Regions from separate parts of the Cellulosimicrobium sp. EB106-03-01-XG111 genome, predicted to be linked through region 3. Evidence: riboswitches for the same ligand, from Rfam matches in the RefSeq annotation. Region 3 holds a riboswitch; each other region holds the start of a gene.
The links. A riboswitch is a leader RNA that binds a small molecule or an ion and turns the genes downstream of it on or off. The one in region 3 is predicted to bind thiamine pyrophosphate.
Positions count from the first base shown of each region.

Region 1: another riboswitch for thiamine pyrophosphate. It lies ahead of thiO (glycine oxidase ThiO); the one in region 3 lies ahead of AC3WT4_RS11685 (TenA family protein).
Region 2: another riboswitch for thiamine pyrophosphate. It lies ahead of AC3WT4_RS01750 (thiamine ABC transporter substrate-binding protein); the one in region 3 lies ahead of AC3WT4_RS11685 (TenA family protein).

Region 1 covers NZ_JBYTEQ010000007.1:204,646-214,872, forward strand. The annotation lists gene thiS (sulfur carrier protein ThiS) at 82-315, opposite strand; gene thiO (glycine oxidase ThiO) at 321-1,613, opposite strand; TPP riboswitch at 1,603-1,705, opposite strand; gene thiE (thiamine phosphate synthase) at 1,750-2,463, shown strand; gene guaA (glutamine-hydrolyzing GMP synthase) at 2,506-4,119, shown strand; gene AC3WT4_RS09195 (glycosyltransferase family 4 protein) at 4,124-5,284, opposite strand; gene AC3WT4_RS09200 (hypothetical protein) at 5,510-6,316, shown strand; gene AC3WT4_RS09205 (hypothetical protein) at 6,464-7,066, opposite strand; gene AC3WT4_RS09210 (PspC domain-containing protein) at 7,066-8,844, opposite strand; gene AC3WT4_RS09215 (PspC domain-containing protein) at 8,981-10,227, shown strand, end outside.
Region 2 covers NZ_JBYTEQ010000001.1:390,234-400,460, reverse strand. The annotation lists gene AC3WT4_RS01760 (ABC transporter ATP-binding protein) at 1-316, opposite strand, end outside; gene AC3WT4_RS01755 (ABC transporter permease) at 316-1,986, opposite strand; gene AC3WT4_RS01750 (thiamine ABC transporter substrate-binding protein) at 2,099-3,190, opposite strand; TPP riboswitch at 3,273-3,377, opposite strand; gene AC3WT4_RS01745 (ABC transporter ATP-binding protein) at 3,687-4,457, shown strand; gene AC3WT4_RS01740 (ABC transporter permease) at 4,454-6,991, shown strand; gene AC3WT4_RS01735 (DUF4235 domain-containing protein) at 7,097-7,372, shown strand; gene AC3WT4_RS01730 (hypothetical protein) at 7,430-8,839, shown strand; gene AC3WT4_RS01725 (hypothetical protein) at 8,863-9,420, opposite strand; gene AC3WT4_RS01720 (hypothetical protein) at 9,417-10,058, opposite strand; gene AC3WT4_RS01715 (hypothetical protein) at 10,055-10,227, opposite strand, start outside.
Region 3 covers NZ_JBYTEQ010000013.1:35,759-45,985, reverse strand. The annotation lists gene AC3WT4_RS11705 (NAD(P)/FAD-dependent oxidoreductase) at 1-1,135, shown strand, start outside; tRNA gene AC3WT4_RS11700 (tRNA-Leu) at 1,288-1,364, shown strand; gene AC3WT4_RS11695 (VOC family protein) at 1,407-1,802, opposite strand; gene AC3WT4_RS11690 (VOC family protein) at 1,887-2,813, opposite strand; TPP riboswitch at 2,900-3,028, shown strand; gene AC3WT4_RS11685 (TenA family protein) at 3,019-3,771, shown strand; gene AC3WT4_RS11680 (helix-turn-helix domain-containing protein) at 3,886-4,368, shown strand; gene AC3WT4_RS11675 (DUF6882 domain-containing protein) at 4,440-5,390, shown strand; gene AC3WT4_RS11670 (ATP-dependent Clp protease proteolytic subunit) at 5,422-6,027, opposite strand; gene AC3WT4_RS11665 (ClpP family protease) at 6,027-6,692, opposite strand; gene AC3WT4_RS11660 (Ig-like domain-containing protein) at 6,779-10,227, opposite strand, start outside.

The sequences.
Region 1 (10,227 bases), on a different contig from region 3:
GGCGACGACGAACGGGTCGTCGGCACCGGCCGGGCCGCTCGCGGTGGCGGGGGAGAGGTCGGTCGTGGTCATGGGTCCTCCTCAGCCGCCCTGGACGGCGGTGACGATCTCGATGCGATCCCCGGGGGCGACGACGGTCGTCGCCCAGGCGCCGCGCGGCACGACGGCGTCCCCGACGGCGACCGCGACGCCCTGCGGCGTGCCGTCGGCGACGTAGGCGGGGACGAGCGCGGCGACGAGCCGCTCCAGGTCGACGTCGCCGTCGAGCGGGTACGGCTCGCCGTTGACGAGCGCGGAGGATGCGGGTGCGGTCACGGGTCTCACCTCGGTGTCGTGGCGGTGCGGACGAAGCGGTCGGTGCGGGCGGTCGCGAGGGCGGTCGCGACGTCGTCCCCGGGGGCGGTCCCGCCCGGCTCGGTCGAGCCGGGCTCGGGGAGGCCGCCGAGCCCGAAGACGACGGCGTCGGCCGTGAGCGGGGCGAGCAGGATGCCGTTGCGGCCGTGGCCCGTCGCGAGGTGCAGCCCCGGGACGTCCGTGGGCCCGACGAGCGGGAGGTTGTCCGGGGTCGCCGGGCGGGCCCGCGGCGTCACCTCGACCAGCGCGGCCTCGTCGATCCCCGGCAGGAGGGCACGCGCGTCCCGCAGGAGCGCGAAGACGCCGCCGGCGGTGGCGCGGCGGTCGTCGGGGTTCTCCTCGGTGGTCGCCCCGACGACGACCTCCCGGTGCCCGGCGCGCGGCCCCTCCGGCTCGGCGTCGCGCGGCACGACGTACACCGGCCGGCCCTGTACGAGCCCGCGCACGACGTGCTCCAGCGCGAGGTCCGGGCCCGCGTCGAGCCGCAGCGTCTGTCCCTTCACCGGGCGGGTGGGCACGACGACGCCCGGCACGCCCACCAGCAGGGCGCCCGACTGCCAGCCCGCCGCGACGACGACCGCACCCGCGCGGTGGAGCCGGCCCGCGTCGTCGTGCACGCCGACGACGCGCCCGGCCGGGTCGAGCGCGAGCCGGGTCGCGGCCGCGCGGACGACGCGCGCCCCCGTGGCCGAGCCCGCGCCTGGGGCGTCGCGTCGGCCGAGCGCCGCGAGCAGCGCGGCGTGCGTCGCCCGCGGGTCGACCGCGTGGTCCGCGGGCGCCCACGCGGCCCCGGCGACGCGCGGCCCGAGGTAGGGCTCGCGGCGGCGCGCGTCGGCGACGGTGAGCTCCTGCGACGCGAGACCGTGCACCGCGTGCAGGGCGAGGACGCGACGGAGCAGCGCGAGGTCGTCCGCGTCGTAGGCGAGGGTGAGCGTCCCGGCGGTCCGTAGCCCGACGTCCGCCCCCGTCGCCGCGTGCAGGTCCGCGGCGAACGCGGGCCACGCCGCGGCGGCCGCGAGGTGGAGCCGCAGGGCGGCCTCCTCCCCGAAGTCGGCCTCGGTCACCGGTGCGAGCATCCCCGCGGCGGCGTGGGTCGCGCCCGCGCCCGGCGCCGGGTCGAGCACCGTGACGGTCATGCCCGCGCTCGCCGCACGCCACGCGACGGCGAGGCCGACGATCCCGCCCCCGACGACGACGACGTCGCGTGCCTCGCCGGGCACGGCGGAGCCACCCGCGGACGGGCGGACGGACAGGCTCATGTGCGCTCCCTTCGCTGGCATGACCCAGATCAGGTTCGACGGTCGGCGGCGACGCCCTCTCAGCCCCGTGCGGGGCTCCCGTGCTGTCGGCCACAGTACCTCCTGCGGCGGACGCGCCGGGGCTAGGCTCCCGCGGGTGAGCTCCGAGACCTCCACCACCCCGGCCGCCCTCGCCCCGTCGGCGGCGGACGCCGCACGCGCCCGGCTCGCCGACGCCCGCCTGTACCTCTGCACGGACGCGCGCGAGGAGCGCGGCGACCTCGAGGACTTCCTGCGGGCGGCGCTCGCGGGCGGGGTGGACGTCGTGCAGCTGCGCGACAAGACGCTCGACGTCGCGCGCGAGCTCGAGCTCCAGGAGGTCGTCGCGCGGGTCGCGACGGAGCACGGCGCGCTGTGGGCCGTGAACGACCGGGCGGACGTGGCGTCGGTCACGGGCACACCGGTCGTGCACATGGGTCAGCGCGACCTGCCGGTGCCGGCGGTCCGGGCGCTGCTGGGCGCGGGGCCCGTGCTCGGCCGGTCCACGCACTCGGCCGCGCAGGCGGCCGCGGCGGAGGCCGACCCGGCGGTGGACTACTTCTGCGTGGGCCCGTTGTGGGCGACCCCGACGAAGCCGGGACGGGCCGCCGTCGGCCTCGACCTGCTGCGGGACGTCGCGGCGACCCGGCCCGCGACGCCCTGGTTCGCGATCGGCGGCATCGACGCGGACCGGCTCGACGCGGTCCTCGACGCGGGCGCGACCCGGATCGTGGTGGTGCGCGCGATCACCGGGGCGAGCGACCCGGAGGCCGCCGCCCGCGCCCTGCGCGAGCGGGTCCTGGAGCGCGCCGTCGCGCGCGCCGACGCCTGAGACGCGGGACGAGCCTCGCCGCACGGCGACTATCCTGGACGGGTGACGTCACCCGCCACCGCTCCCGACACCCCCACCACCGCCGAGGTGGCCTCGACCCCGCGGCCCGTGCTCGTCGTCGACTTCGGCGCCCAGTACGCGCAGCTCATCGCGCGCCGCGTGCGCGAGGCCAACGTCTACTCCGAGATCGTGCCGCACACGTTCACGGTCGAGCAGATGCTCGCCAAGGACCCGGCCGCGATCATCCTCTCGGGCGGTCCCTCGTCCGTGTACGCGACGGGTGCCCCGTTCGTCGACCCGGCGCTGTTCGAGGCCGGCGTGCCCGTCATGGGCATCTGCTACGGCTTCCAGGCCATGGCGAAGGCGCTCGGCGGCGAGGTCGCCCAGACGGGCCTGCGCGAGTACGGCGGCACCGAGGTCGAGGTGTGCGCCGCGGGCGTGCTGCTCGACGGCACGCCGCAGAACCAGACCACGTGGATGAGCCACGGCGACGCCGTGCACCGCGCGCCCGAGGGCTTCGAGGTCCTCGCGACGTCGTCCGGCTCGCCGGTCGCCGCGTTCGAGGACCGCGAGCGTCGCCTCTACGGCGTGCAGTGGCACCCCGAGGTCAAGCACTCCGCGCACGGCCAGACCGTGCTGGAGCACTTCCTGTACGACGGCGCGGGCCTCGCCCCCGACTGGACGCCCGGCAACGTCATCGCGGACCAGGTCGCGGCGATCCGCGCCCAGGTGGGCGACGCGCGCGTCATCTGCGCGCTCTCGGGCGGCGTGGACTCCGCCGTCGCCGCGGCGCTCGTGCAGCGCGCGGTGGGCGACCAGCTCACGTGCGTGCACGTCGACCACGGGCTGATGCGCGCGGGCGAGGTCGAGCAGATCGAGCGCGACTTCGTCGCGGCGACGGGCGTCAACCTCGTGATCCGCGACGAGAAGGAGCGGTTCCTCACCGCGCTCGCCGGGCACAGCGACCCGGAGACGAAGCGCAAGATCATCGGCCGCGAGTTCATCCGCGTGTTCGAGGACGCGGCGCGCCAGATCGTCGAGGACGCGGGCGAGGACGGCGCCGAGGTGAAGTTCCTCGTGCAGGGCACCCTCTACCCGGACGTCGTCGAGTCCGGCGGTGGCGAGGGCGCGGCGAACATCAAGAGCCACCACAACGTCGGCGGCCTGCCCGACGACCTCCAGTTCTCGCTCGTCGAGCCGCTGCGCACGCTGTTCAAGGACGAGGTCCGCGCGGTCGGCCGCGAGCTCGGCGTGCCCGAGGAGATCGTCGCGCGGCAGCCGTTCCCGGGCCCGGGGCTGGGTATCCGCATCGTCGGCGAGGTCACGGCGGACCGCCTCGAGACGCTGCGCGCCGCCGACGCGATCGCGCGCGAGGAGCTCACGAAGGCCGGCCTCGACCAGGAGATCTGGCAGTGCCCGGTCGTGCTGCTCGCCGACGTCCGCTCGGTCGGCGTCCAGGGTGACGGCCGCACCTACGGCCACCCGATCGTGCTGCGCCCCGTCTCGTCCGAGGACGCGATGACGGCCGACTGGACGCGCCTGCCCTACGACGTGCTGTCCGTCATCTCGACGCGCATCACCAACGAGGTCTCCGAGGTCAACCGCGTCGTGCTCGATGTGACGAGCAAGCCCCCGGGCACCATCGAGTGGGAGTGACCCCCTAGCGGGACGGGCGGGCCCGACGATCCACGGTGATCGTCGCGGCCCGTTCGTATGCCCGCTCCACGTCGGCGAGCACGCGGGGCCAGCCGGCCGACGACGGCACGTCCCGGTTGTGGGCGATGATCCGGTCGAGCAGGCCGTCCTCGGTCGCGAGCCGCACGAGCGCGTCCGCGAGGCCGGGGTCGTCGTCCGCGACGAGCGCGTCGACGCCGTCGGCGAGGCGCTCCGCGACGCCCGACTGCGAGCGGGTGAGGACCGCCAGCCCGGCGGCCTGGCCCTCGAGCGCGGCGATGCCGAACGCCTCCTCGACGGCGGGCGCGGCGAACACGTCGGCGCGCGCGTAGAGCCGCTGGAGGCCCGTCGCGTCGAGGCGCCCCGGGAGCGACACGACCGACCCCAGCCCGTGCTCCGCGACGAAGCGCCGCGCGTCGGGCAGCTCGGGGCCGTCCCCGGCGAGCGTCACGTGGAGCGCCCCCTCGGGGAGGCGCGCGACGGCGTCGCGCACGACCTCCAGGAACGGCAGCACGCGCTTGCGCGGGGCGAACCGCGTCGCGGCCACGACGTGGACGGCCGCGCCCTCCATGCGGTCGGCACGCTCGGTGCGGGGGACGCGCCACGCGTCGAGGTCGAGGCCGTTGTGCAGCACCACGACCTCGCCCCGGTCGCCGACGATGCGGCGCAGGGGAGCGGCGGTCAGCTCGCTCACGGCCGACCACAGCACGGGCCAGCGGGACCAGCGGACCACGCGGTCGAGCCCGGCGAAGGCGCGCTCCGCGCCGCCCCACACGCTGTGCACGGTGAGGACCGCGGGCAGCCCGGCGCGCACGACCGTGCGCAGCGACGCCTGCGTGGAGGGCGTCAGCACGCCCATGTGCAGGTGCACGACGTCGGGCCGCTCGTCGCGCACGATCCGCGCCACGTGGTGCGGCGCGCGCGGGTGCACGGGGTAGCCGCCCGGGACGCGCGCGGCGAGCCGGTGCACCGTGACGTCGCCGTCCCGCTCGGTCGACACGCCGTGGGCGCCGGGGCGCGCGGGCGTCGTGCAGACGACCGCGACGTCGTGACCGGCGGCCGCCTGCTGCTGCGCGAGCCGCGCGACCTGGGTCTCGATGCCGCCGAGCAGCGGCAGGTAGCAGTCGGTCAGGTGGGTGATGCGCACGGACGGCATCCTCCCATCCCGAACTCGGCGGGCCGTGCGGTCGCCGCCGCGCCTGCCCTGACGTGCGCGCCCGCCCTGAGGTGCGCGTTCGCCGCGCGGTGGGCGTCTCCCGTCGCTACCGTGGGCCCCGTATGGGTGGTTCGACCGTCACGTGACCGGCCCGCACCCGCGGGCCGCCTCGCGCGGGCGGTTGCAGGTGGGTCCTGACGAAGGGGAGAACGCGCCATGTCGAGCACCGTCACCGTCACACCGACGAAGGGGGCACGGGGCATCGGCCTCGTGTCGATCATCGCGGGCATCATCCTTCTCCTCGCGGGCATCGGCACATGGATCGTCGTGTCGAACCAGCTCTCCGCCGAGGAGATCACCGTCTCGGACGACGCGTCGTTCCTCGCGGGGCGCCACGTCAACGGGCCGCTCACCGCGTACGCGCAGGCGGAGGTCATCAACAAGCACGCGCTCGAGGCGAGCGACGGCAAGACCTACGCCGAGCTCGACCAGGACGACCCGACGCGCCAGACCGTCATGACGGCCTCGTTCCTGCGCGCGTCGCTGTTCACCTCCGTCGTGGCGTTCGGGGTGTGCGCCCTCGTCATCGGGCTGGGCATCCTGTTCATCCTCGTCGGCATCGCGCTGCGGCGGCTCGCGGGCGGGCCGAGCGTCGCCGTCGAGACCCCGGGCGGCTACTCGTCGTCGGGCGACCTGTCGGACTCCGGCCGGCACGCCGCGCCTGCGCACGCGTCACCGGGGCACGTCGAGCCGTCGCCGACGGCGCCTCCCGTGCGTCCCGAGCCGACGTCCCCCGGCCGCCCGTCCGCGCTCTCGACCCCCGGCGCCGAGGCCCGCGCGGCCGCACCCGGCACGACCGCGACGCCCGTCGAGCCGACCGGTGCCGCCGGCACGGGCACGCCGAGCGCGCCGGGCTCCTCACCCGCGGCCTCGCCCGACACCCCGACGACGACCACCGGGCCGACCACGCCCGAGCACCGGGCCGACGGCCCGACGCGGCGGGGCGACGAGCCGACCCCCTGACCGTCCCGGCCGCCCGTCCGGGCGCCGAGGACCCGCTCCCACCGGGTCGCACCGGGGAGAGCGTGCGGGGCGGCGTCGCTCGGGCACACCGAGGGCCGTGGCACGACGTGCCACGGCCCTCGGCGTGCCCGGAGGTCCCGGTGCGGCTCAGCCCCGACGGCGTCGTGCGCCGGAGACGATCGACCCGACGACGAGCGTGACACCCGCCGCGGCGAGCACGACGATCGTCGCGAGCCCGAGGTCGACGCGGGCGCCGAGCGCGGCCGCCAGCACCACGACGGCGAAGGCGACGATGACGAAGCCCCACACGATCGTGGCGACGCGCGGGCCGCGCCGCGGGAGCGGGCCGGGGTCCGCGATCCCGCCGAGACCGGTCTGCCCCGCCGCGGACGACGGGCCGGCGCCCGACGTCGTCGGGGGCGCGCCGTGGGACGCCGCCCCGAGGGGCGGCGCACCGACGGGCGGTGTACCGGCAGACGGGGCGTCCCCGGACCGCTTGTCGACCGACGGTCCGTCGACCGACAGCGGGTCGACCGACGGCGCGGTGGGCAGCGGCGTGGTGGCCCCGACGTCGGCGAGCGGCGTCGCGGCCGGGAGCGGCGTCGTCGTGCGGCTGTCGGCCGCGGACGACACGGCCGGGAGCGGGACCGTCGGGCCCGCCGCGGACGCCGGGTGCTCCGTGCGGGCGGGCTCGAACAGCTCGTCCCCGAGCGGCCGCGTCTCGTCGTCGCGGCGGTTCTCGTCGTTCATCAGTCCTCCTCGATCGTGACCTGGCCGGCGCCGACCTCGACCTGCAGCACGAGCAGCGGGTCGTCGCCCGCCTGGACCTCGTCGTTGTCGAACGTCACCGGTTGCGTGCTGACCCCGCCGATCTCCTGGCGGTCGCCGTCGACGTGCCAGCGCGCGTTGCCCGCGAGCACCTGCACCTCGGCGCGGACAGGGACGCCGTCCGGCACGACGACCGTCGCGTCGCCCGCGCCGAGCCGGACGGGGACCTCGACGGGCGAGCCGGCGGTCGCGTCGGAGAGGTCCAGGTCGGACAGGTCGATGCGCGGGTCGCCGAACGACACGCCGAACCCCTGCTCGGCGACGTCGGGGTCGGTGATGCGGTGCGTGCCGTCGGTGACGGTCCGCACGGAGTCGTCGACGAACACGGTGAACGGGGTCGTGCGCCACGCCGAGGCGGGGAGCGCGACGACGAGCAGGACCACCGCGAGCCAGCCGAGGCCGCCGCTCGTCCGCCCGCGCAGGCCGCTCACGACGATCGCGAGCCCGGCGAGGATCCCGCTGAGGCCGGCCCACGTGAGGAACACGGGCCAGGGCAGCTCGCCCTGGCGGTCGATCACCAGGAGCAGCGCCCCGAGCAGGAGGCTCAGCCCGACGACGACGCCGGTCGTCGTGGCACCCGGGCCGCGCGGTCGCGGGGGCTTCGGCGGGCGCGGGGCGCGCGGGGGCTGCGGCGGGCGCGGCGGCTGCGGTCCGCGGCCCTGGGCGGCGGCCCCGTGGTGCCCGAGCGGCGACGTGACGCCCGGCGTGTACGGGGCCCCCGGCGTGTACGGAGCACCGTGCGTGGACGGGGGGAGGGGGGCGGTCGTGCCGTGGGCGGCGGCCGCGTACGGGCTCGCCTCCGCCGACCAGACCGCGTCGTCCTGCGTCCCGACCGGCGCGCCGCCCGCGGGCGTCCCGCCGGGGGCGCCGGGCGTCGTCGGGCCGCCCGGGTACGCCGGGCCGGGGCTGCCCCACGGGGCGTCCGAGGGAGCACCGCTCGTGGGGGTGCCGGGGGGCGCCGTCGGGCCGTGACCCGGGGCGTACGGGCCCTGCGCCGGACCGGCGCCGCCCGGACCGTAGCCCGGGCCGCCCTGCCACGGCGGAGCCTGCGGCGGGGTGCCCTGGCCGCCGCGGGGGCCGCGCTGCGTGAGCGCCGAGACCGCGACGACCGCCACGGTGACGAAGGCCGCGACCCAGAACAGGCCGGTCAGCCAGCCCAGGTGGAGCGCGTCCCACCACGACCACCAGCCGCCGCCCCACGAGAAGCCGACGACGACGAACGCCGCCGCGCCGAGCAGCGCGACGTCGACGTTGCCGCGGAAGGCCTCCTGGAGGTGGATGCGACCGTCGCGGCGCTCGGGCAGCAGGGCCCACGCCGCGCCATACAGGACGAGCCCGGCGCCGGAGAGGAAGAACGTCACGAACAGCAGGCCGCGCACGACGAGCGGGTCGATCCCGAAGCGCTCCGCGACACCGGACGCGACGCCGCCGATCCAGCGGTCGTCCGACCGGTAGATGCCGACACGGCGGACCGCGTCGAAGAAGCCGTCGGTGCCGCTCGGCCGCCGGGGCGCCTCGCCCGGCGCCGTGCCCGGTGCGCCCGGGGGCGGACCGGCGGGGCCGGCCCAGCCCGGTCCGTCGCCGTGGTCGGGGCCGCTCGGTCCCGGAGGGACCGTGCCCGGCTGCGCGCCGGGCGTCTCGGTGTCGCCGCCGGAGCTCCCGGGCTGGGCGCCGGGTCCGGGGAGGTCGGGAGTGCTCATGACCACCATGCTGGTGCGCGGGGCGCGCCGCCGGTATCGGGTGCCACCCTGACCCGACCCTGAACCGTCCGGGGCGCGACCCTGGTTTCCCCGCCCGGGGACGCTCGGGGCGCCCGCGCCGTGTGACGATCGGGGGGTGACGACAGCAGCCCGGCCCGGTGCCCGACCGCGCGACCTGCCGCTGCGCCGTCCCGAGCGCGGCCGGTGGGTCGGTGGCGTGTGCGCGGGCCTCGCGGCGCACCTCGGCGTCGGCGTGGGGGTCGTGCGCCTCGTCATGGCGCTCCTCGCGCTCGCAGGCGGCGCGGGCGTCGCGCTGTACGTGTTCTGGTGGCTCACCGTGCCGCCGGGCGACCCGCAGGCCGCGCGCGACGAGCAGCGCCCCGCCTCCCTGTCCCGGCTCGCGCCGCGTCTCCAGGGGAGCGTGCGGCGCCTGCCCGTGCGCGACGTCGCGATCGGCGTCGTCCTGCTGGGCGGCGCCGCGCTGCTCGTGGCGCTGCGCACGGGCGTCGACGTCGAGGTCTCCTGGGTCATCCCGGTCCTCATCGCGCTCGCGGGCGCGGCGCTCGCGTGGAGCCAGCTCGACGCCGTCGAGCGGGGCCGGCTGCTCACCCGGGCGGGCGGACGCACGCCCGCCGGGGTCCTGCGCATCGCGGGCGGCGTCGTGCTCGTGCTCGTCGGCATCGTGCTGCTCGTCGGCCAGGACGCGCGGCCCACCCAGGTCGTCCGGGCCGCCGTGGCCGCGGTCGCGGTGCTCGCGGGCGTCGCGATCGTCCTCGCCCCGTGGTGGCTGCGGCTGATGCGCGAGCTCGGCGACGAGCGGGCCGCCCGGGCGCGCGAGGCCGAGCGGGCCGACATCGCCGCGCACCTGCACGACTCCGTGCTCCAGACGCTCGCGCTCATCCGCGCCCGCTCCTCCGACGCCGACACGGTCGCGCGCCTCGCCCGCGCCCAGGAGCGCGAGCTGCGCGAGTGGCTGTACGACGACCGCCCGTCGCCGGGCACGTCGCTCGCCGCGGAGCTGCGCGGGCTCGTCGCGGAGGTCGAGGACGGGCGCGTGGGCCGGCGCGCGGAACCCATCGGCGCGGCGCCCGGCACGCCCGATCCCGGGCCGGTCGTCGTGGACGTCGTCGTCGTGGGGGACTGCACCCCGACGCAGGAGACGGCGGCGCTGCTCCAGGCGACGCGCGAGGCGCTCGTCAACGCCGTCGCGCACGGCGGGCCGCCGTACTCCGTCTACCTCGAGGTGAGCGACGCCGCGGTCGAGGTGTTCGTCCGCGACCGCGGCGAGGGCTTCGACATGGACGACGTCGCCCCCGACCGGTTCGGGGTGCGCGAGTCGATCCTCGGGCGCGTGCAGCGCCGCGGGGGCAAGGCCGAGATCAT
Region 2 (10,227 bases), on a different contig from region 3:
CGGGGACGCCCGTGAGGTCGCGGCCGTCCCACGCCACGGCGCCCGCCGCGACCGGCTCGAGCCCGGCGACGGCGCGCAGCAGGCTCGACTTGCCGCACCCGCTCGGCCCGAGCAGGGCGAGCACCTCGCCGGGCGCGACGTCGAGCGTGACGCCCGCGACCGCCGTCGTGCCGGGGTCCGTGCTCGCTCCCCCGGCGCCGCGCCCGCCGTACCGCACGACGACGTCGCGCACCGCGAGCCCGGCGGCCTCCCCGGGGCCGGGGCGCGACGGCTCCGGCGCGCCGGTGCACGCGGGGGCGGGGTCGGTCTGCACCATCAGAACTCTCCTCCGGGTCGGTCGCCGCGCAACCGCTCGGCGAGCAGCATCACGGTCGCGGTGAGCAGCGCGAGCACGACGCTCGCCGCGAGCGCCATGCCGTAGTTCTCGGCGCCCGGGCGGCCGATGAGCCGGAAGATCACGACCGGCAGGGTCGCGCTGTCCGGGCGGGCGAGGAACGACGTCGCACCGAACTCCCCGAGCGAGACGGCGAACGCGAACCCGACCGCCAGCCCGAGCGACCGGGCGGCGATCGGGCCGTCGACCGTGCGGAAGACGCGCCCGGGCGCGGCGCCGAGGGTCGCGGCGGCCTCGCGCAGCCGCGGGTCGATGGCGCGCAGCGTCGGCAGGACCGTGCGCACGACGAGCGGCGTCGCGACGACCGCCTGCGCGATCGGCACGAGGAGCCCCGACGTGCGGAGGTCGACGTCGAGGCCGAGCGGCCGGTCGAGCGTGACGAGGAAGCCGAAGCCGACCGTCACCGCGGAGACCCCGAGCGGCAGCATGAACACCGAGTCGAGCACCGAGATCGCGCGCCGACCCCCGCGCGAGCGCGGGCGCCGGGACACGACGAGCGCCACGAGTCCGCCGATCACGACGGCCAGCACGGTCGCGAGCGCGGCGGTGCGCAGCGAGTTGCCCGCCGCCTCCCACACGGTGACGGACAGGGCGTTGCGCCCGCCCGTGGTGCCGAGGTTCGCGTAGTTGTCGAGGCCCCAGCCGCCGCCCGGGACGCGGAACGAGCGCACCACGAGCGTGCCGAGCGGGAGCCCGACGAGCACGACGACCACGGCCGCGGTGAGCGCGGCAGGCGCGAGGTCGCCCGTCGGACGGCCGTCGCGCCGCAGGCGCAGGGGGTGCGCGGACGACGCCGAGGACGACAGGTTCAGGGCCCGCTCGCGCCGGGCCCGCGTGCGGTTCGCGACCGTGAGCGCCGCCGCGACGACCACGAGCTGCACGACCGACAGCACCGCGGCGGTGCGCAGGTCGAGGAACTGGGTCGTCTGGATCCAGATCTCCGTCTCGATGGTCCCGTAGCGGATGCCGCCGAGCACGAGCACGACGCCGAACGCCGTCGCGCAGAAGAGGAAGACGATCGACGCGGCGCTCGTGATCGCGGGCGTCAGCGCCGGGAGCGTGACGGTGCGGAACGCGCGCCACGGCGTCGCGCCGAGGGCGCGCGCGGCCTGCTCGGCGCGCGGGTCGAGGTGCTCCCAGAGCCCGCCGACCGTGCGCACCACCACGGAGTAGTTGAAGAACACGAGCGCGACGACGATCGCCGCGAACGTCTCGTCGAGCCGCAGGAACCCGAGCGGGCCGCCCTGCACGAGCAGGGACCGGAACGCGACGCCGACGACGACGGTCGGCAGCACGAACGGGACCGTGACGAGCGCGCGCACGACCCGCCGTCCGGGGAACCGGCACCGGTACAGCACGTACGCGCCGGGCACGCCGAGCAGCAGCGACAGCGCCGTGCCGAGCACGGCCTGCCAGAGCGTGAGGCCGACGATCCGCCACGTGCGGGGCTCGGAGAAGACCTCCGCGAACCCCGAGAGGTCGAGGCCGCCGTCGTCCCCGACGAACCCGCGCGCCACGAGCGTGACGACCGGCCAGGCGAAGAACACCCCGAGGAACGCGAGCGGCACCGCCGCCGCCAGACCCCACAGCACCCCGCGCCCGACACCGCCCCGCCGGACCCCCCGACCCCTCACCACGGCTCTCCCTCGCGCGACCACGGCTCTCCCCCGCGAGGTAGAGCCGTGGTCGCTCGTGGACCGGGGGTCAGTCGACGACCGTCGCCGTCCATGCCTTGATCCACTCGTCGCGGTGCGCCGAGACGTCGGCGGGCGCGACCTCGAAGGGCTCGTCGGCGAGCGGCGCGAACTCGGCCCAGCCGTCGGGCAGCGCGACGGAGTCGTCGGCCGGGTACATGTACATCTGGTCGGCGACGTCGGCCTGGAACGTCTCGCTCACGAGGAAGTCGAGGAGCTGCTGCGCGCCCTCGGGGTTCTTCGCGTTCGCGAGCACGCCCGCGTACTCGACCTGGCGGAAGCACGTGTCGAGCAGCGCGCCCGTGGTCGACGCGGAGCCGTCCTCGGTGAGCGTGAACGCGGGCGACGTCGAGTACGACAGCACGAGCGGGCGCGGGCCTGCGCCCTCCGAGCCGGAGAAGTCCACGTAGTACGCGTCGGACCAGCCGTCGACGACCTTCACGCCGTTGGCGCGCAGGTCCGCCCAGTAGTCCTCCCAGCCGTCCTCGCCGAACGCCCCGACGGTCGCGAGGAGGAACGCGAGGCCCGGCGACGACGTCGCGGGGTTGGTCACGACGAGGAGGTCCCGGTACTCCGGCTTCGCCAGGTCCTCGAGCGTCACGGGCTCGGGGATGCCCGCGTCGGCGAACCACGCGTGGTCCACGTTGACGCACACGTCCCCGAGGTCGACGGCGGTGAGCTCGCCGCCGTCGCCGACCGCGTACGACGCCGCGGACTCCGAGACGCCCGCGGGCGTGTACGGCTCGAGGACGCCCTCGTCGACGGCGCGCGACGCGAAGGTGTTGTCGATCCCGAACACGACGTCGCCGAGCGGCGAGTCCTTCGTGAGGATCAGCTGGTTCACCAGCGCGCCGCCGTCGCCGGGCGCGACCTGCTCGACCGTGAGCCCGCTCTCCTCCTCGAACGCGGCGAGCACGTCGTCGCTCACCGCGAAGGAGTCGTGGGTCACCAGGGTGACGGTGCCCCCGCTGCCCGACGACGCGTCGTCGCCCCCGGCGCCGTCGCCACCCGAGCAGGCCGCGAGGGCGAGGAGCGCGAGCGTCGCGCCCACGCCGGTCGCGAGGGCCCGGCCGCGGCGGGCGACGGTGGTCGTGTGCTGCATGTGTCCTCCCTGGACGTTCAGGAGGGGTCCACCGGCCCGACGAGCCGCGCGCCGGGTGGGCGCGACGGACCGCGCGAGCAGGTGATCGAGATTCCCGACTTCCTCCACCGGTGCTAACCGGATCAGGTTCGAGGGTCTGCGGTGGTCCGCACTCTCAGCTCCTCCAGGAGCTCCCCTGTCGTTCACCGCGAGCCTACACCGGCCCCTCACCCGGAGAGTCCCCTGAGAGAACCCTGAGCACCGGAGACCGCGGACCAGGGACGGTTCGGGGCCCGTCCCCGATGCCGCGGGCACGCGCGCCGCGGGAGGGTCGGTACGGCCGCCGGGAGCCCCGGCGGCCACCACAGGACGACGCCGCCCGGCGAGCCACGACGCTCCCGCGCAGCGGCACGACGAGAGGACGGACGAGGACGTGACGACGACAGGCGCGGCACGGCGGAGCACCCCGCACGAGGGCCCGCCCGCTGAGGGCGCTGAGGGCGCTGCGCGACCCGCGATCGCGACCGCGCGCGGGCTGGTGAAGACGTACGGGCGCGGCGAGGCCGCGGTGCGTGCGCTCGACGGCGTGGACGTGGACGTCGAGAAGGGTCGGCTGACGGCGATCATGGGCCCGTCCGGGTCCGGGAAGTCCACGCTCCTGCACTGCCTCGCGGGGCTCGACTCCCCCACGGCTGGGACCGTCGTCGTCGACGGCGAGACCGTCTCCGCGATGAGCGAGCGCCGGCTGACGCGCCTGCGGCGCACGCGCCTGGGGTTCGTCTTCCAGTCGTTCAACCTCGTGCCGACGCTCACGGCGGAGGAGAACATCGTGCTGCCGCTCGCGATCGCCCGGCGCCCCGTCGACCGGGAGTGGTTCGACCGCGTGGTCGACGCCGTGGGCCTGCGCCCCCGGCTGGGGCACCGGCCCGCCGAGCTGTCGGGCGGGCAGCAGCAGCGGGTCGCGTGCGCGCGGGCGCTGGTGTCGCGGCCCGCGATCGTGCTCGCGGACGAGCCGACGGGGAACCTCGACTCGCGCGCCGCCGCGGAGGTCCTGGGCTTCCTGCGCGCGTCCGTGGACGACCTCGGCCAGTCCGTCGCGATGGTCACGCACGACCCGACCGCGGCGTCGTACGCCCACCGGGTGCTCTTCCTCGCGGACGGCCGCCTCGTGACCGAGCTCCACGACCCCACGCCCCAGGCGGTCCTCGACACGCTGGGCTCCCTCACGCCCGCCGCGCCGGCCCCGGCGCACGCCGCCCCGGCAGCGACGACGGCGGCTGCCCGATGATGGGCCGGATCGCGCTGCGCGGCGTGCGCGCGCACGGCGCGCAGCTCGTCCTCTCGGTCCTCGCCGTGACGATCGGCGTCGCGTTCGTGACCGGCACGTTCGCGCTGCGCGCGATGCTCGCGACCACGTTCGACGGCATCGTCGCCTCGTCGGTCCAGGCGGACGCATACGTGCGCGGCGCGTCGTCGGCCGGGGACGCGCTGATGTCGGCGTCGGCCCAGGTCGGCGGTGCGCGCAGCCTCGTCCCGGCGGACCTGGCGCGCGACCTCGGCGCGCGCGACGACGTCGCGCTCGCTCTCCCCGAGGTGAGCGGTCCCGCCGTGCTCGTGGGCGCGGACGGGACCGCGGTCCTCAGCAGCCAGGCGCCGAGCATCGCCGTCGCCTACGATCCCCGCGACCCGGGCCCCCAGGTGGTGGACGGCCGCGCGCCGCGCGACGGCGGCGAGGTCGCGCTCGAGTCGGCGACGCTCGCGGCGTCGGGCCTCGCGGTGGGCGGCACGACCGACGTCGTGCTCGGCGACGCCGTGCGGCCCGTGCGCGTGGTCGGCGAGGTCTCGCTGTCCGCGCCGATGGCGGGCGCGACGATCGTCCTGCTCGACGCGGGGACGGCCGCCACGACGTACGCGCCCGACGGCCTCGTCCCGTCGGTCGCCCTGTACGCGGCCGACGGCGTCTCCCCCGAGGCGCTGCGCGACGCCGTCGCGACCGCGCTCCCCGCGGGCGCCGAGGCGCTGACGGGCGCCGAGCTGCGGGACGAGACGAGCGACGCGATCGCCGACCAGCTCGGGTTCGTGTCGACGTTCCTGCTGGTCTTCGCCGCGCTCGCGCTGTTCGTCGGCACGTTCATCATCACCACCACGTTCTCCATGCACGTCCGACGCCGCACGCGCGAGCTCGCGCTCCTGCGCGCGGTGGGCGCGTCGCCCGGGCAGGTGTTCGGCTCCGTGGTGGGGCAGGCGGCGGTCGTCGGCGCCGTGGGCGCGCTGCTCGGCGTCGGGGCCGGGTTCGGCCTCGCGGAGCTCGCCCGGACCGGCCTGGGCGCGGTCGGGATGGAGCTGTCCGGCTCGCTGCCCGTCACGACCACGGGGGTCGTCGTCCCGCTCGTGGTCGGCATCGTGGTCTCGGTGCTCGCCGCGGCGCTGCCCGCGCGGCACGCCGCGCTCGTGCGCCCGGTGGAGGCGATGCGCGCCGACGTCGTCCGGCCCGCCGGGACCGGGCGGGTGCGTGCCGCCGTCGGGACCCTCGCGCTGCTCGCGGGCGTGGGGCTCGTCGTCGCGTCGACCGTCGTCGGCGGCGGCGGCGCGGCCCTCCTCGGGTTCGGCGCGGCCGGCGTCGTCGCGGGCGTGCTCCTCCTCGCCCCGCTCGCGGTCGGCCCGGTGCTGACCGTCCTCGCCGCGCCGTTCGTCGCGCTGGTCCGCCCGCTGGGCGGCCTCGCGCGCGGCAACGTCACGCGCCAGCCACGGCGGACCGCGGCGACCGCGGGCGCGCTCGTCGTCGGGATGGCGCTCGTCTCGACGACGTCCGTCCTCGCGCTGTCGGCGCGGGCCTCCGTGCAGGACATCGTCGACCAGGAGACGGCGGCCGACCTCGTCGTCCGCTCGGCCACGCCGTACCTCCCCGACGGGGTCGCGGGCGACGTCCGCGACGTGTCCGGCGTCGCCGCGGTCGACGTCACGACGTACGGGCAGGTCGTCGTCGACGGGGACCCGCAGCTCGTCGTCGGCTTCCCCGCCGAGGGCTTCGGCCGCTCCGTGCGCACGACCGCGACCGAGGGCGACCTCGCCGCGTACGCGCAGGGCGAGGCCGCGGTCATGGCGGACGCGCTCGACGAGCACGGCTGGGCGCTGGGCGACGTCCTCACGCTCGCCGACCCGGCACGGCCCGACCTCCCGGCCCAGGAGGTCCGCATCGGCGCGGTGGTCGACTCGCACGCGTTCTCCGTCGACCTGCTCCTGCCGCCCGACGTGGCGGCCTCCGTCGGCGCGACGACGACGGAGATGCTCTTCCTCGACACCGAGCCCGGCGCGGACCTCCGGGCAGTGCGGTCCGCGGTGACCGACGCCGTCGCGCCGTACGTCGTCGCGTCGGTGCTCGACGCCGACGAGTTCGCCGGGGAGGTCGCGGGACAGGTCGAGTCGGTCCTCGCGATCGTCTACGCGCTGCTCGGGCTCTCCGTGCTCGTCGCCGTGCTCGGCATCGTCAACACGCTCGCCCTGTCCGTCGCGGAGCGGACGCGCGAGATCGGTCTGCTGCGCGCCGTCGGGCTCGGGCGGGCCCAGCTCGCGGCGACGATCGTCATCGAGTCCGCGCTCGTCGCCGTGTTCGGCACGGCGGTCGGGCTCGTGGTCGGGACCGGGCTCGCCGCCGCGCTCCCGTCGGTGCTCGCGGACGAGGGCTTCACGACCCTCGCCGTGCCGTGGGCCCAGCTCGGCGCGATGCTCGTGCTCGCGGGCGTCGTGGGCGTCGTCGCCGCGGTGTGGCCCGCGGTGCGCGCCGCACGCCTCCCCGTCCTGGACGCGGTGAGCCACGACTGAGCCGGGCGAGCGCGCCGGGCGACGCGTGGGCGGCGACTTCGCACTACGGTGGTCGTGCGAGCACGCCCGGCGCCGCCCGGCGCCCCGACCGACGGAGGACCCCTCGTGGCCGACACGAACGAGAACGAGCAGACCCTGGCCCTCAAGGTCGGGACCGTCGCCCTGACCTTCGCCGCGGGCTGGGCCGCGCAGAAGCTCGTGACGTTCGTCTGGGCCAAGGTCACCGGGCACGACGCCCCGAAGGACCTCGACGACGAGGAGGTCGGCGTCGTCCAGGCCGTGACCTTCGCGGCCGTCGCCGCGGGCGTCGGCGTCCTCGCCCGCCGCTTCGCGGGCAAGGAGGCGAAGCGCGTCGTCGCCCGCCTCGCCTCGCGCGCCTGACGTCCGGCCCGGCCTCTCCGCGCGAGGGAGGTCGGACCGCCCGGTAGCCTGGCGCGCGTGACCGCCCCGCCGGCGAGCCCGACGCCCCCTCAGGACCCGATGCTGCGCGCCGGCCTGCGCGTCCTCGCCGACGCCGGTCGGCTCCTGGCCCGGCACTGGCCCGCGCTCGTCGCGGTCGCCGTCCTCGCGCAGGTGCTGCACGAGCTCGCCCTGCGGGCCGCGCTCGCCGTCGCGCCGTCGTCGGGCGTGCTGGGCCTCCTGGTGCTGTGCTTCTCGCCGCTCGCGACGGTCGTCGGGATCGTCGTCATGCTGCACGTGCTGCGCCGGGAGCCGCGCACGGAGCGGGACCGGCTCGAGGTCCGGGCGCTGCTCGGATCGATCGCCTCGGTCCTCGTCCCCTACCTCGTCATCTACGAGTTCTACGGCGGTCTGTCCTCCGACTGGCAGGCGTACATCGACTCCGCCGCACTCGACCACGCGTTCGCGGCGGGGGCGGGGATCGAGACCGCCAGCCCCGTCCCCGAGGGCTTCGGGCTCACCGTCGTGCTCGTCGTCGCGGGCGCGCTGCTCGCCCGCACCCTGCTGGAACGCCTCGCGCGGCGCCTCGACCGCGGCGCCTCCGCGCGCGACGACGACGCCCGGCGCAGCGCCCGCTCCGCCGCGGTGCGCATCGCCGCGGGCTACTGCGAGGTCGTGTGGATCGTCGTCGGCGCGTTCACCGTCACGGCCCTCGTCGGTCGCGTCCGCGAGTGGTGGTCGACGCGCGTCGTCGTCGTCGAGGTGACGACCTGGTGGGACGGCGTGGTCGCGCGCGTGGACGCGCTCGAGCCGCTCGTCGAGGCCGTCGGCCCGACGACGTCCCTCCTCGTCGCGGGCGTCGTCACCGGGCTCGTGGTCCCGCTCGCGTGGCTCACGCTCGGGACGATCGTGTACGGCGTGGAGGCGATCGACGTCGTCGACCCCGCCCACGCGGTGCCGGGCGACGGCGACGCGACCGGACGGACGGCCCGCGCCGTCGACCGGTTCAACCGGACGCTCGGCGAGAGCGGTGCCCAGCGGGCCTGGGCGCTGATGCTCGACCCGGGCCGGCGGTTCGGCGGCCTCGTCGGCGCGCTCGGGATGCTGTGGCGCAGCCGCTGGGGCGCGGTGCTGCTCTTCTGCGTCGCGTTCGCGCTCCTCACGCTCGCCGAGCAGGTCGTGCTCACCGCCGCGCAGGCGGTCGTCGGCCAGCCGGGGATCGTCGCGTGGCGCGCGCTCGTCGGCCCGCTGGAGACGGTCGGGACCGTCGTCGTGCAGGTGCTCACGACCGTCCTGCTCGCCGCCGCGGCCGACGCGCTGCTCGCGAGCCTGGGCCTGCCGTCCGCGCTGCGCACGCGGCGCGCGGCGCGGCGGGCCGAGCCGGGCCCTGTCACCGGCACCGGGACGGAGAGCGCGCCGACCGCGGTCGGCGCGGCCTCGGCCCGCTGACGCGGCACCCCGCCGGGCGGCGGTCAGCCGACGTCAGCGACCGGGAGGGACCAGTACGCCGGCAGGAGGCTCGGCTCGACGAGCCGCACCTCGGCGGGCTCGGCGTCGTCCGGGGTGAGGAAGTACTGCGTGCTGCGGCTGGAGACGGCACCCGTGCAGACCGGCGCCTCGGGGTACGGCATGCCCGCGAGCGCCGACGCGCCCGCCGCGAACTCCCGGCCGGCCGTGTCCCGGAGCAGCACCGCGCACGACGAGAAGGTCTCCTCCGCGCCCTCGGGGGCGGCCGGCGCGTCGGAGCGGAGCGACACGTCGGCCGCCCAGAGCGTGTAGCCGTCGGGCGCCTCGATCCGGCCGCCGTACCCGTCGTCGAGCCCGTCGACCGCCTCGAGGCCCGCGAGCCGGGCCCGCACGTCCCCGACCTGGGCCCACCCCTCGGCGTCCGCGGCGTGCGCGACGCGCGGCTCGCCCGACCACCAGGCCTGCACCTCGTCCGACCGCCAGGTCAGCCAGCCCAGGGCTCCGAGCGCCACGACGAGCACCGGCAGCCACCACCGGTTGGTCCGCCACCAGCCGGCGCTCACGCGTCCCACCCGCCCGGGACGAGGGCGGGCCGCACCGTCTCCACGGAGTCCCCCGCGGCGGGCGGCGCGACGCGGCCGAGGTCGACCTCGGCGATCGCCTGCGGACGGTCGAGGTCCGCGTCCTGGTGCTCCGTGAGCACGCGCAGCACGAGGTCGCCCTCCAGCGCCCGCGCGGGCACCTCGACGGCGACGGTCCCCGCCTCGGGGACGTCCGGGTCGGCGAACGTGCTCAGCACCTGGTTGCTCACGCGGTGCGACGCCTCGTGGTCCCGCCCGACGGCGTCGCGCAGCTCGACCACGTCGATGCTCGCCTCGCCCGTCGTCCCGGACACCGCGAGGTCCACGACGACCCAGACGCCGTCGGTCGTCAGCGGGCCCGCGCCGTCGTCGAGCGTCGTGCCGGTGCGGACGTCGTCGACCCGCACGCGCACCGGACCGGCGGTCACGACCTCGCCCACGGCGCCCCGCGACGTCGTCGGCGTGAGCGTGGGCCACCACGTGTCGACGCGCGACACCGCGGCCCCCGCCCCCACCGCGAGGACGAGCAGGGCCACGGTCACGGCCCGGCCGGTCCGCCGCGGGCGCCGGTCCGGCGGCTCGGGCCCGTCCGCTGCCACGGCGGTCGCCTCCTCGGTCACCAGCCGTCCTCCGTCTCGGGCGGGTCCACGATCTCCGGCGGGACGTCCCCGGCCGGCACGTCCACGAGCGTGACAGCGCCCGTCTCGGCCCACCGACGGCCGCCGCCGACCGTCATGTCGCGGTACCGGAACGTCGGGACGGTCACGGTCAGCGGCTCGTCGGGCGTCG
Region 3 (10,227 bases):
GGTCACGTACGACCACCTGATCGTCGGCCTCGGCTCCGTGTCGCGCACGCTGCCCATCCCGGGCCTGGCGGAGAACGCGATCGGCTTCAAGAACGTGGAGGAGGCCATCGCGGTCCGCAACCACGTGCTCAACCGCATGGACGTCGCGTCGTCCACGTGGGACGAGAAGCTGCGTCGCCGCATGCTCACGTTCACGTTCGTCGGCGGCGGGTTCGCGGGCATCGAGGCGCTGGCCGAGATCGAGGACATGGCCCGCTACGCGACGCGCAACTACGCGACGATCGAGGAGAAGGACCTCCGCTTCGTCATGATCGAGGGCGCGGGCCGCATCCTGCCCGAGCTCAGCGAGCCCATGGCGCAGTACGCGCTCGACGAGCTGAAGAAGCGCGGCATCGAGTTCCACCTCAGCACGTTCCTGTCGTCGTGCGTGGACGGCCACGTCGTCACCTCGACCGGGGTCGAGTTCGACTCCGACACGATCGTGTGGACCGCGGGCGTCAAGGCGAACCCGGTCCTCAAGGAGTCGTCCGACCTCCCGGTCGACAAGCTGGGCCGCATCACCGTGCTGCCGACGCTCCAGGTCGCGGACGCCGACGGCAACGTCGTGCCGAACGCGTGGGCCGCGGGCGACTGCGCCGCCGTCCCGGACGTGCTGAACCCGGGCAAGTTCTGCCCGCCGAACGCGCAGCACGCCATCCGTGAGGCCACGCGCCTCGCCGACAACCTCGCGCTCGAGCTGCACAGCGAGCCGCCGGTCGAGTACCGCCACAAGAGCGTCGGTACGGTCGCGTCGCTCGGTCTGTACAAGGGCGTCGCGGAGCTGTTCGGCGTGTTCAAGCTCCGCGGGACGCTCGCGTGGCTCATGCACCGCAGCTACCACGTCATGGCGATGCCGACGGGCAACCGCAAGATCCGCATCTTCATCGGCTGGATCGGCCAGTTCCTCATGGGCCGCGAGCTCGTGTCGCTCGGCTCGCTGCACGACCCGCGCGCGGAGTTCCGCGCCGCGTCCGTCCCGCCCAAGAAGGACGGCGACCCGGTCAAGCAGACCGCGCAGGGCTCGGCGGCCGCGGCGGAGTCCGGTGCGGGCACCGTCGACGCCGACGACCGGACGCCGGCGGCGAAGGCCTCCTGAGGCCGCGGCCGGGCACTGGCCCGGCTGTCGTGCCCGACGACGAGGGGCGAGCCGCGCGTGCGGCTCGCCCCTCGTCGCGTCCGGGTCCCGAGCGGGCGGCCGTCGTGCCGACGGGCCCGGGGAGCCCCGCGCGCGCGGTAGATTCGGCCCGCGCCCCCATGGCCCAACTGGCAGAGGCGGCCGGCTTAAACCCGGCGTGTTCCGGGTTCGAGTCCCGGTGGGGGCACCACGCCGACGGGCGGTCGGCTCCGCGGCGCCAGGGCTCCCCGGGCTAGGACAGCCCCGTCGGGCCCTCCGGCTCGGCCGGGGGAGCGGCCTCCTGGCCGAGGATCACGACGGTGCCGTCCGGGTCCTGCACGCGCGCGACGCGCTCGCCCCACGGTTGGTCCGCGGGCGGCTCCAGGACGGGCACGCCCGCGGCCGCCAGGTGCTCGACGGCGCGGTCGCAGTCGTCGACGTACACCCACAGCACGACGCGGGTGTCCGCCGGAGGCGGGTCGCCCTGCCCGAGCCCGAGCGGTGACCCGCCCACGCGCACGCTCACGTAGACGGGCGGACCGTCGTCGGGGAAGGCGTACTCGACCGTCCCGCGCAGCAGGTCGCGGTAGAAGCCCAGCGACCGGTCGAGATCGGCCACGGTGAGGACGGGGAAGAGGCTGCGGAACACGGTCGCTCCTCGGTGCGCTCGGCGGGTCCTCCCATCGTGCGCCTCGCGTCCCGGGCGCGCTCTCCGTGCCCGGGCCGGCGGGCCTCAGCGCGCGAGCAGCTCCTCGGTCGTCGTGCCCGGCACGGACAGCGTCACGCGCGTGCCCCACGGGTCGTGCACGACGACGGAGCGGCCGTCGTCCGCGTGCTCCAGCCCGCGCGCGCGGAGCCGTGCGACGAGCGCGTCGAGGTCCTCGCGGCCCGGCACCGTGACGGCGACGTCGCCGAGCCCGAGGCTCGCGGCGCGGGGCCCGGCACCCGCGCTGTTCCACACGTTCATCGCGACGTGGTGGTGGTACCCGCCGGCGGACGCGAAGAGCGCCCCGCTGTACCCGGTGAGCGTCGCCTCGAAGCCGACGGCGTCGACGTAGAAGGCGTGGGCGGTCGCGACGTCGCCGACCTGGAGGTGCACGTGGCCGACGCGGCCCGCGAGCGAGGGCCCGGCGTCGAACGTCTCCTGGTCGAGGTGCGTGCGCAGGTAGTCGTTCGGGTCGAGGAACGTCGTCGTCATGAGGATCTGGCCGTGCTCGCGCACCCACGTCTCGCGGGGGCGGTCGGTGTAGAGCTCGACGCCGTTGCCCTCGGGGTCGGTGAAGTAGAACGCCTCGCTGACGAGGTGGTCGCTCGACCCGACGAACGTGCCGCGGCGGTCCTGCGCGGCGCGGTAGACGGTCGCGGCGAGGCTCGGGCCGTCGTCGAACAGGAAGGCCGTGTGGAAGAGGCCGGCCTGGCGCGGGTCGACGGGCGGGAGCCCGGGGGTGTGGACGAGGCGCAGCATGGGCGTGCGCCCGCGGCCCAGCACGCGGTGCACCTCGGCGCCGCGCGACCGCTCCTCGAGCGGGGCGAGCGCGAACGCCCCCGTGTAGTACGAGGTCATGAGCTCGAGGTCGCCCACGCGCAGCGTGACGGCGTCCATGCTCGTGGACGGGGACAGGAGGCGGTCGGTCGGCGCGCCCGGGGTGCTCGTGGTCATGTCTCCTCCAACTTGTTGTCGCTACAACTATATTCCCACACCGCGGCGAGGGCTCCCGCACCGGCGCCGTCCTTGCTAGGGTCGGCGCGAACCACGCGGGGCGTCCCGCCCGGGCCACGGCCCGGGCCGAGGGACTGAGACGAGCGGTACGGCCGCCCGGACCCGTCGAACCTGATCTCGCTAGCACGAGCGGAGGAACGTGGGCATGACGACGCCTGCTGCCATCACCCTGAACCCTGTCCTCGCGGACGACCCGACCGCGCTCGTCCGGCAGGAGGAGACCGGCTTCACCGCCGACCTCGCCCGCCGGTACGCGGACCTCTTCGAGACGTTCTACGACCACCCCTTCCTGGCCGGGCTGCGCGACGGCTCCGTCGAGCCCGCCGCGGTGCGCCACTACGTGGGCCAGGACCACCAGTACCTCACGGCCTACCTGCGCTGCTACGGCCTCGGCATGGCCCTCGCGCCCGACCGGTCGTGGGCGGCCTACTTCCACGACAAGGCCGGCTTCCTCCTCGACGACGAGTCGCACGCGCACCACGCCATGTGCGACTTCCTCGGCCTGACGTACGAGGAGGCGCAGACGCACCGCCTCGCGCCGAGCGCGCAGGCCTACGTCGACCACATGACGGCGGCCGGCCGCGACTCGCTCGGCGTGCTGCTCGCCGCGCTGCTGCCGTGCCCGTGGACCTACATCTGGTCCGCGCGGCGCTTCTGGCTCGGCGAGCGCGAGACGACGCCCGGCGCCCTCGCCGACGACCACCCGCTCGCGGGCTGGTGGCAGTTCTACGCGGCCGAGCGCACCGAGGACGTCCTCACGGACCTGCGCGCGCGCCTCGACGCGCTCGCCGCGGACGCGGGCGAGGCGGAGCGCGCGCGCATGGAGCGCGCGTTCGAGCTGAGCTGCCGCCACGAGATCCGCTTCTGGCAGATGGCCTGGTCGCTCGAGCGCTGGTGACCCGCCCGGCCGGGCGCGCGGCCGGCCGCCGCGCCGTGCGCCCGGCCTTACGCCAGCAGCAGATCCCCACCCGGGTGCCTCGGCACCCGGGTGGGCCGCGGGTAGCGTGATCGCATGGACGCGACGAGCGCGGTGCCGGACGGGGTGCGGGACGCGGTGCCGGACGTGGTGACGCCGCGCCCCCGCTCCCGGGCGGGCGGGCGGGCGGAACCCCTCCTGCGCCACGTCATCGGTGGGATCCTGCGGCGGGCGCGGCTCGCGCAGGGGCGCACGCTCGTCGACGTCGCGGTCGCCGCGCGCGTCTCCACCGCCTACCTGTCCGAGGTGGAGCGCGGGCGCAAGGAGGCGTCGTCCGAGGTCCTCGCCGCCGTCTGCGGCGCCCTCGGCCTGCGGCTCGTCGACCTCGTCGCCCGCACGGGCGAGGAGCTGCGGCCGCTCGCACCCGTCCGCGTGCTGTCCTCCGCGCGGGAGCGGGGTGCCCTCTCCGCGCCGCGGCACGTCGCGCCGGTGGGCGAGCCCGTGCGCGACCTCCCCGTCGCCGAGACCCTGGGCCGTCCGACCGCGCGCGCCGGCGACGTCCTGCTCCTCGCGGCCTGAGCGGGGTCCCACCGCACCGCACCGCGTGTCGTGCGGAGGCCGGGCACCGTGCGCGCCGCTACCGTCGGTCCATGACGGAGCCGCAGACCGCGCACGGCACGGCAGCCCAGGACGCCCCGGCCCTCCAGGACCTCGTCGACGACGCCGCGTTCCTCTCCCACGAGCACCAGCTCCACCTGTCGGACCTCCATGGCGACGACGCCTGGGCCGCCGACATGACCACGGGCGTCTTCACCTTCACCGCGCCCGACGGCGGGACCGCGACGTGCCGCCTCCAGTTCCTCGGTACGGCCGCGCCCGGTCCGGGCACGTGGATGTGGGCGTGGCAGAACGTCAACGGCTTCCCCGACCGCGTGCTCACCGCCGCCGAGAGCGCGCGGCGGACCGGGCTGCGCGAGGCCGCCGAGCCGGAGCTCCCCCTCGCCGAGGACCTCGCCCACCGGCTCGCGCTCGCGGCCAAGGCCGTGACCGGGTCGTTCACCCACTACAGCGCGCCCGTCGGCGGCGGCACGCGCGCGTGGTTCCTCCTGGACGACGCCGACCTCGCCCTGCCCGCGCCGACCGTGCCGCGCGTCGTGCGCACGCTGAGCGAGGGGCTGCTGTCCGTCACGGTCGTCGATCACCGGCGCGCCGTCGCGTCCTACGCGAGCGCGCGCGGCCTGCCGTCCGTCGAGGACGGGACCGGCGCCGTCGTGCTCGACGTGCCCGACGGCACCGTGACCGTGCGGTTCGACGGGCGTGGCCGGATCGCGGGCATCTCCGCGTCGTCCCGACGGCCCACCGCGCCCGAGGCCGCAGCGGCGGAGCCCGTGGTGCCGGATCCCGCCGCGACAGACCCTGCGGTCTCGGCACCGACGGCGCCCGGGCCCACCGTCTCGGAGCCGCCGGCGGACGATCCGGCCGTGCCCGTGCCCGTGCCCGAGCCCGAGCCCGCGGCGCCGGAACCGGCCGCGCCCGAGCCGCCGCCCGTGGAGACGGCTCCCGAGCCGCGCCGCCGGTCGTGGTTCCGGCGACGCGGCTGACGACGCACGGGGTCGCCTCCGCGGGCGGGCGTCACGCCGCCGCGGCGAGCTTGCGCGAGGTGACGACGGCGTCCGCGACGCCGTACTCCACGGCCTGGCGCGCGGTGAGCACGAGGTCGCGGTCCGTGTCGGCACGCAGGCGCTCGACGGTCTGGCCCGTGTGCCGCGCCAGCACCTCCTCCGTCTCGGACCGGATCCGGAGGATCTCCTCGGCCTGGATCGACAGGTCCGAGATCGTGCCCTCCCCGCCGCCCGACGGCTGGTGCAGCAGGACGCGCGAGTGCTCCAGCACGAACCGCTTGCCCGGCGTCCCTGCCGCGAGCAGGACGGCCGCGGCCGAGGCCGCCTGGCCCATGCAGATGGTCGAGACGTCGCACCGGACGAACTGCATCGTGTCGTAGATCGCCATGAGCGCCGTCGCCGAACCGCCCGGGGAGTTGATGTACAGCCCGATCTCCTGGTCCGGGGCGTCCGACTCCAGGTGCAGGAGCTGCGCCATGACGACGTTCGCGACGCCGTCGTCGATCTCCGTGCCGAGGACGACGATGCGCTCCGACAGCAGGCGGGAGAAGACGTCGAACGCGCGCTCGCCCAGCGACGTGCGCTCGACCACGGTCGGGATCGTGTAGCTCGCCATCACAGCCCCACCTTCCGGGCCGCGCGGGCGGGGCGGACGTCGTCGACGCTCTCGACGATCCGGTCGACCATGCCGTACTCGAGCGCCTGCTGCGCGGTGAACCAGCGGTCGCGGTCGGAGTCGTCGGCGATGGTCTCGACGGACTGCCCGGTGCTCTCCGCGAGCAGCCGGTGCATGAGCCCCTTGGTGTACACGAGGTTCTCCGCCTGGATCGCGATGTCGACGGCGGTGCCCCCGATCCCGGCCGACGGCTGGTGCATCATGATCCGCGCGTGCGGCAGCGCGAACCGCTTGCCCGGCGTCCCCGCGCACAGGAGGAACTGGCCCATGCTCGCGGCGAAGCCCATCGCCACGGTCGACACGTCGTTGGGGATGAGCCGCATCGTGTCGTAGATGGCGAGCCCGGCGCTCACCGAGCCGCCGGGGGAGTTGACGTAGAGCGCGACGTCCGCGCGCGGGTCCTCCGCCGAGAGCAGGAGGAGCTGGGCGCACAGGCGGTTCGCGACGGCGTCGTCCACGGCCGTGCCGAGGACGACGATGCGCTGGTGGAGGAGACGCGTCGTGAGCTGGTCGTCGAACGACGAGGCCGCCGGGGCGGCGGCCTCCGCGCGCGAGGTCGGGTGGTGGTCGCCGACGGCGGGTCGGCCGGTCAGGTGCGTGGTCATGCGACCACCCTGCGCCGTGCCGGGTCCCGTGAGGAGGCCGATCTGCCGTCGGCTCATTCGCCGACGGCAGATCGGCCGTCGCCGGGCTATCTGATGGGCCAGTCCCGGTGCTCGACCACGATGCCGCTCGGTGCAGGGCTGATCGTCACGTAGGCCTTGGCCGTGCGCTGGGTCCCGTACGGGTTGCCCAGGATGCACCCGAGGTCGACGTAGCCGCCCGCGCTGAGGTGCTCGGTCCACGTGAAGCTGCCGATGCGGTTCCCGTCGTAGTAGCACGCGAAGGTGTAGGTGCCGGAGGGGAACGTCGCGTTCGCGTTGACGCGGAAGACCGTGCAGACGCTGGTGTTCTGGCAGTCGCCCCACGAGCCGGTGGCCTTCCCCGGCCCACGCGTCACCCAGATGGTCGGCGGGACCGGGCGCGGGTCGGTGCGGTGCGTCGCCCAGCCGCTCCACGCCCCGCAGCCGGCGGCGTTGCACGCCTGCGCCCGGAGGCGGAACGTCTGGTCGTAGTCGCTCCCGACGTCGACCGTCTGCCCCGAGCCGCTGGACCCGCCCTCGATCTGCCAGTTGTAGCGCGAGACGCCGTTGCCGCCGTTCGACGAGGGCGCGGAGATCGAGAAGCGACCCGAGGTCGCGCTCAGTCGGGACACGGACACGCCCGGTTCGCTGGGCTTGCCGTACGCGCTGATGGACCCGGACGCCGGGCTCGACGTGGACGTGCCGCCCTTGTTCGTCGCGGTGACGGTGAACGTGTAGTTCCCGGCGGGGAGGCCGGTGAAGTCGACGGACGTGCCGGTGACGTCCTTCTTCGCGCCCCCGGGCGACGCGGTGACGGTGTACCCCGTGATGGGGCTGCCGTTCGCGTCGGCGGCGCCCCAGGACACGCGCGGGATGCCGCTGTCCTGCCCGCCGCCGCCCACGTTCTGCACGTTCGGCCGGGGCGGAGCCTCGGGGCGCCCGTAGGGGACCACCGCAGCGGACGCCGCGCTCTCCGCCGTCCGGCCCGCCTTGTTCGCGGCCGTCACCGTGAACGTGTACGACGACTCGTTGTCGAGACCCGTCGCCTTGTGGCTCGTCCCCGTGAGGCTGAGCGCGGCGCCGTCGCGGGCCCCGTTCTTGTAGCGCTGCAGGGTGTACCCGCTGATCGCGTCGCCGTTCTCGAACGGAGGCTTCCACGACACGTCGATCGAGCCGCCGTTGAGCGGCGAGTCCGCGGCGCGGACCGCGCTCGGCGTCTCCGGGACGTCCGGCAGGCCCGCCGGGATCTCCTCGGCCGAGTACTCGCCCCAGTCCGAGGGGTCGGGGGCGAGGTTGTTCGCCCGGACGCGGACGCTGTACGCGGTGCCGTTCTCGAGCCCGTTCCACACGTACTGGGTGCCCGAGAGCGCCGTGACCTGAACGGCGCCGCCCTTCGGCGCGGGGGAGATCTCGAGGTCGACCGTCTCGATCGGCGAGCGGTCGGTGTACGTCTTGTTGGTCCAGGTGACCGTGAGCGACTTGTCGCCGAACTCGAGGGTGGGTGCGGCGGGCGGGTCGGGCTTCTCGTCCGGTCGGGCGACGGCGGAGGCCGGGGAGGCGGGTCCGTCGCCGACGGCGTTGGTCGCGTAGACCGTGAAGGTGTACTCGACGTTGTTGGTCAGGCCGTCCAGGGTGCAGGTGGTGGTGCCGCACTCCTTGGTGTAGCCGTTCTGGGAGCGCACGGTGTAGCCGGTGATGTCGGCGCCGTTGTTGTTCGGCGGGTCCCAGGTGAGCACGACCGTCTTGGAGCGGACCTCCACGACCTGCGGGGTCGCGGGCGCCTCGGGCTTGCCCAGGACCTTGAGCTGCACGCGGCCCTCGACCATGCGGTCGGGGTCCTTCGTCGCGTCCTGGATCCGGTAGACGACCACCATGACGCCCACGAACGAGTCGGCGGGCGTCACGACGACGTCGCCGCCGCTGTACGACACGTCGCCGCTGCCCGTCTCGACGCTCGCGCCGACGATCTCCAGCGGTGTGTCGGGGAAGGGGTTGGAGTCGTTGGCCAGCACGGGCACGGTGGTCGCCTTGCCCTGGTGGGCGTCGTCGACGGTGTCGGGGTTGGCGCGGGCCAGGGGCCGGGTCGAGGCCACGACGGTCAGGGTCGCGGTGCCCTCGACCGGGGGGTGCTCGCCGTCGGTGACGGTGATCGGGACCTGCACGACCGAGCCCTTGGGCACGTCCGGGGTCGCCTGGGCCCGCAGGGTGGAGGTGCCCTCGATGGTCACGGTCACGCCCTGGGCCTGGCCGGTGGCCTTGAACGTCAGGGGGTCGCCGTCGGGGTCGGTCGCGAAGCGCGCGAGGTCGATCGAGGCCTCCTCGCCCGCCGCGACGTCGAGCGTCGGGGTCGACAGCTCCGGCGGCAGGTTCTCCGGCGGCACGACGCTGATCGGCAGCGTGAGCAGCGCGGTGTGGCCGTCGGGGTCGTCGGGGCCGGAGCCGTCGGTGACCTCGAAGGTCACGGCGGCGGGACCCACGTAGTCCGCCGCTGACGTGTAGGTGATCTCCGTGGTCGAGAGGACCTCGCGCGTGCCCTCGAGCGCGGTGACCTTGTCCTCCGTGGTGAGCCGGGGCGTCTTGCCCTCGACGACCAGGACGTAGTCCGTGATGTCGATGGGCAGCGGCTCGCCGCTCACGACCTCCAGGGGCGTGATGCCGGGACGGAGGGTCGGGGCCTGGTCGGTGAGGCCGGGGACCTTGACGAAGGCCTTGGCGGTCAGGCCGTCGATGTCGATCGCGGTGTAGGTGATGACCTGGCGGCCCTCGGTGAGGGTGACGGTGAGCTCGCCGTCGGGGGTGACGCTCGCGGTGGTCGCGTCGGTGGTCACGGTGAGCTCGCTCGCGGCGCCGTCGGGGTCCTCGTCGTTGTCCAGGACGGGGACGGTGACCTCGGTCTTGCCCAGGATGTCCTCCACGGGCACGGTGTCGTCGCGCGCGACCGGGGGCAGCAGGGGCGCGTTCGCCGAGACGTTCACGGTGACCGCGCCGGTCGCGCGGGCGCCGTAGGTGTCCTGGATCTGGTAGTAGAACGTGTAGGAGCCGTCCTGGTCGGGCGAGGTCAGCACGATCCGGTCGGCCACGACCTCGGCGTCCAGGTCGTGGGTGTCCTCGATCCCGCCCGGGACCAGACCGACCTGGTCCCCGTCGGGGTCGGTGTCGTTGGCCAGCGCCGCGACCGAGACCGTGCGCCCGGGGCGCACCGTCACCTCGTCGTCCACGGCGACGGGGGCCTGGTTGGTCTCCGCGGGGCGGGCGATGCCGACGTGGACCGTGCCCGTGGCGGTGGCGCCGCGGGCGTCGAGCACGGAGTAGGTGAACGTGTCCGCCCCGGTCGCGTTCTTCGACGCGGCGTACTCGATCATCCCGTCCACGACCCTCGCGGTGCCCTTGCCCGCGGGCGTCGCGATGCCGGTGACCTGGACGGAGTCGCCGTCGGGGTCGATGCCGTCCAGGGGGACGGCGATGCGCACGCTGGACCCGGACAGCACCCGGGCCTCGATCTCGCGCGGCTGCGGCG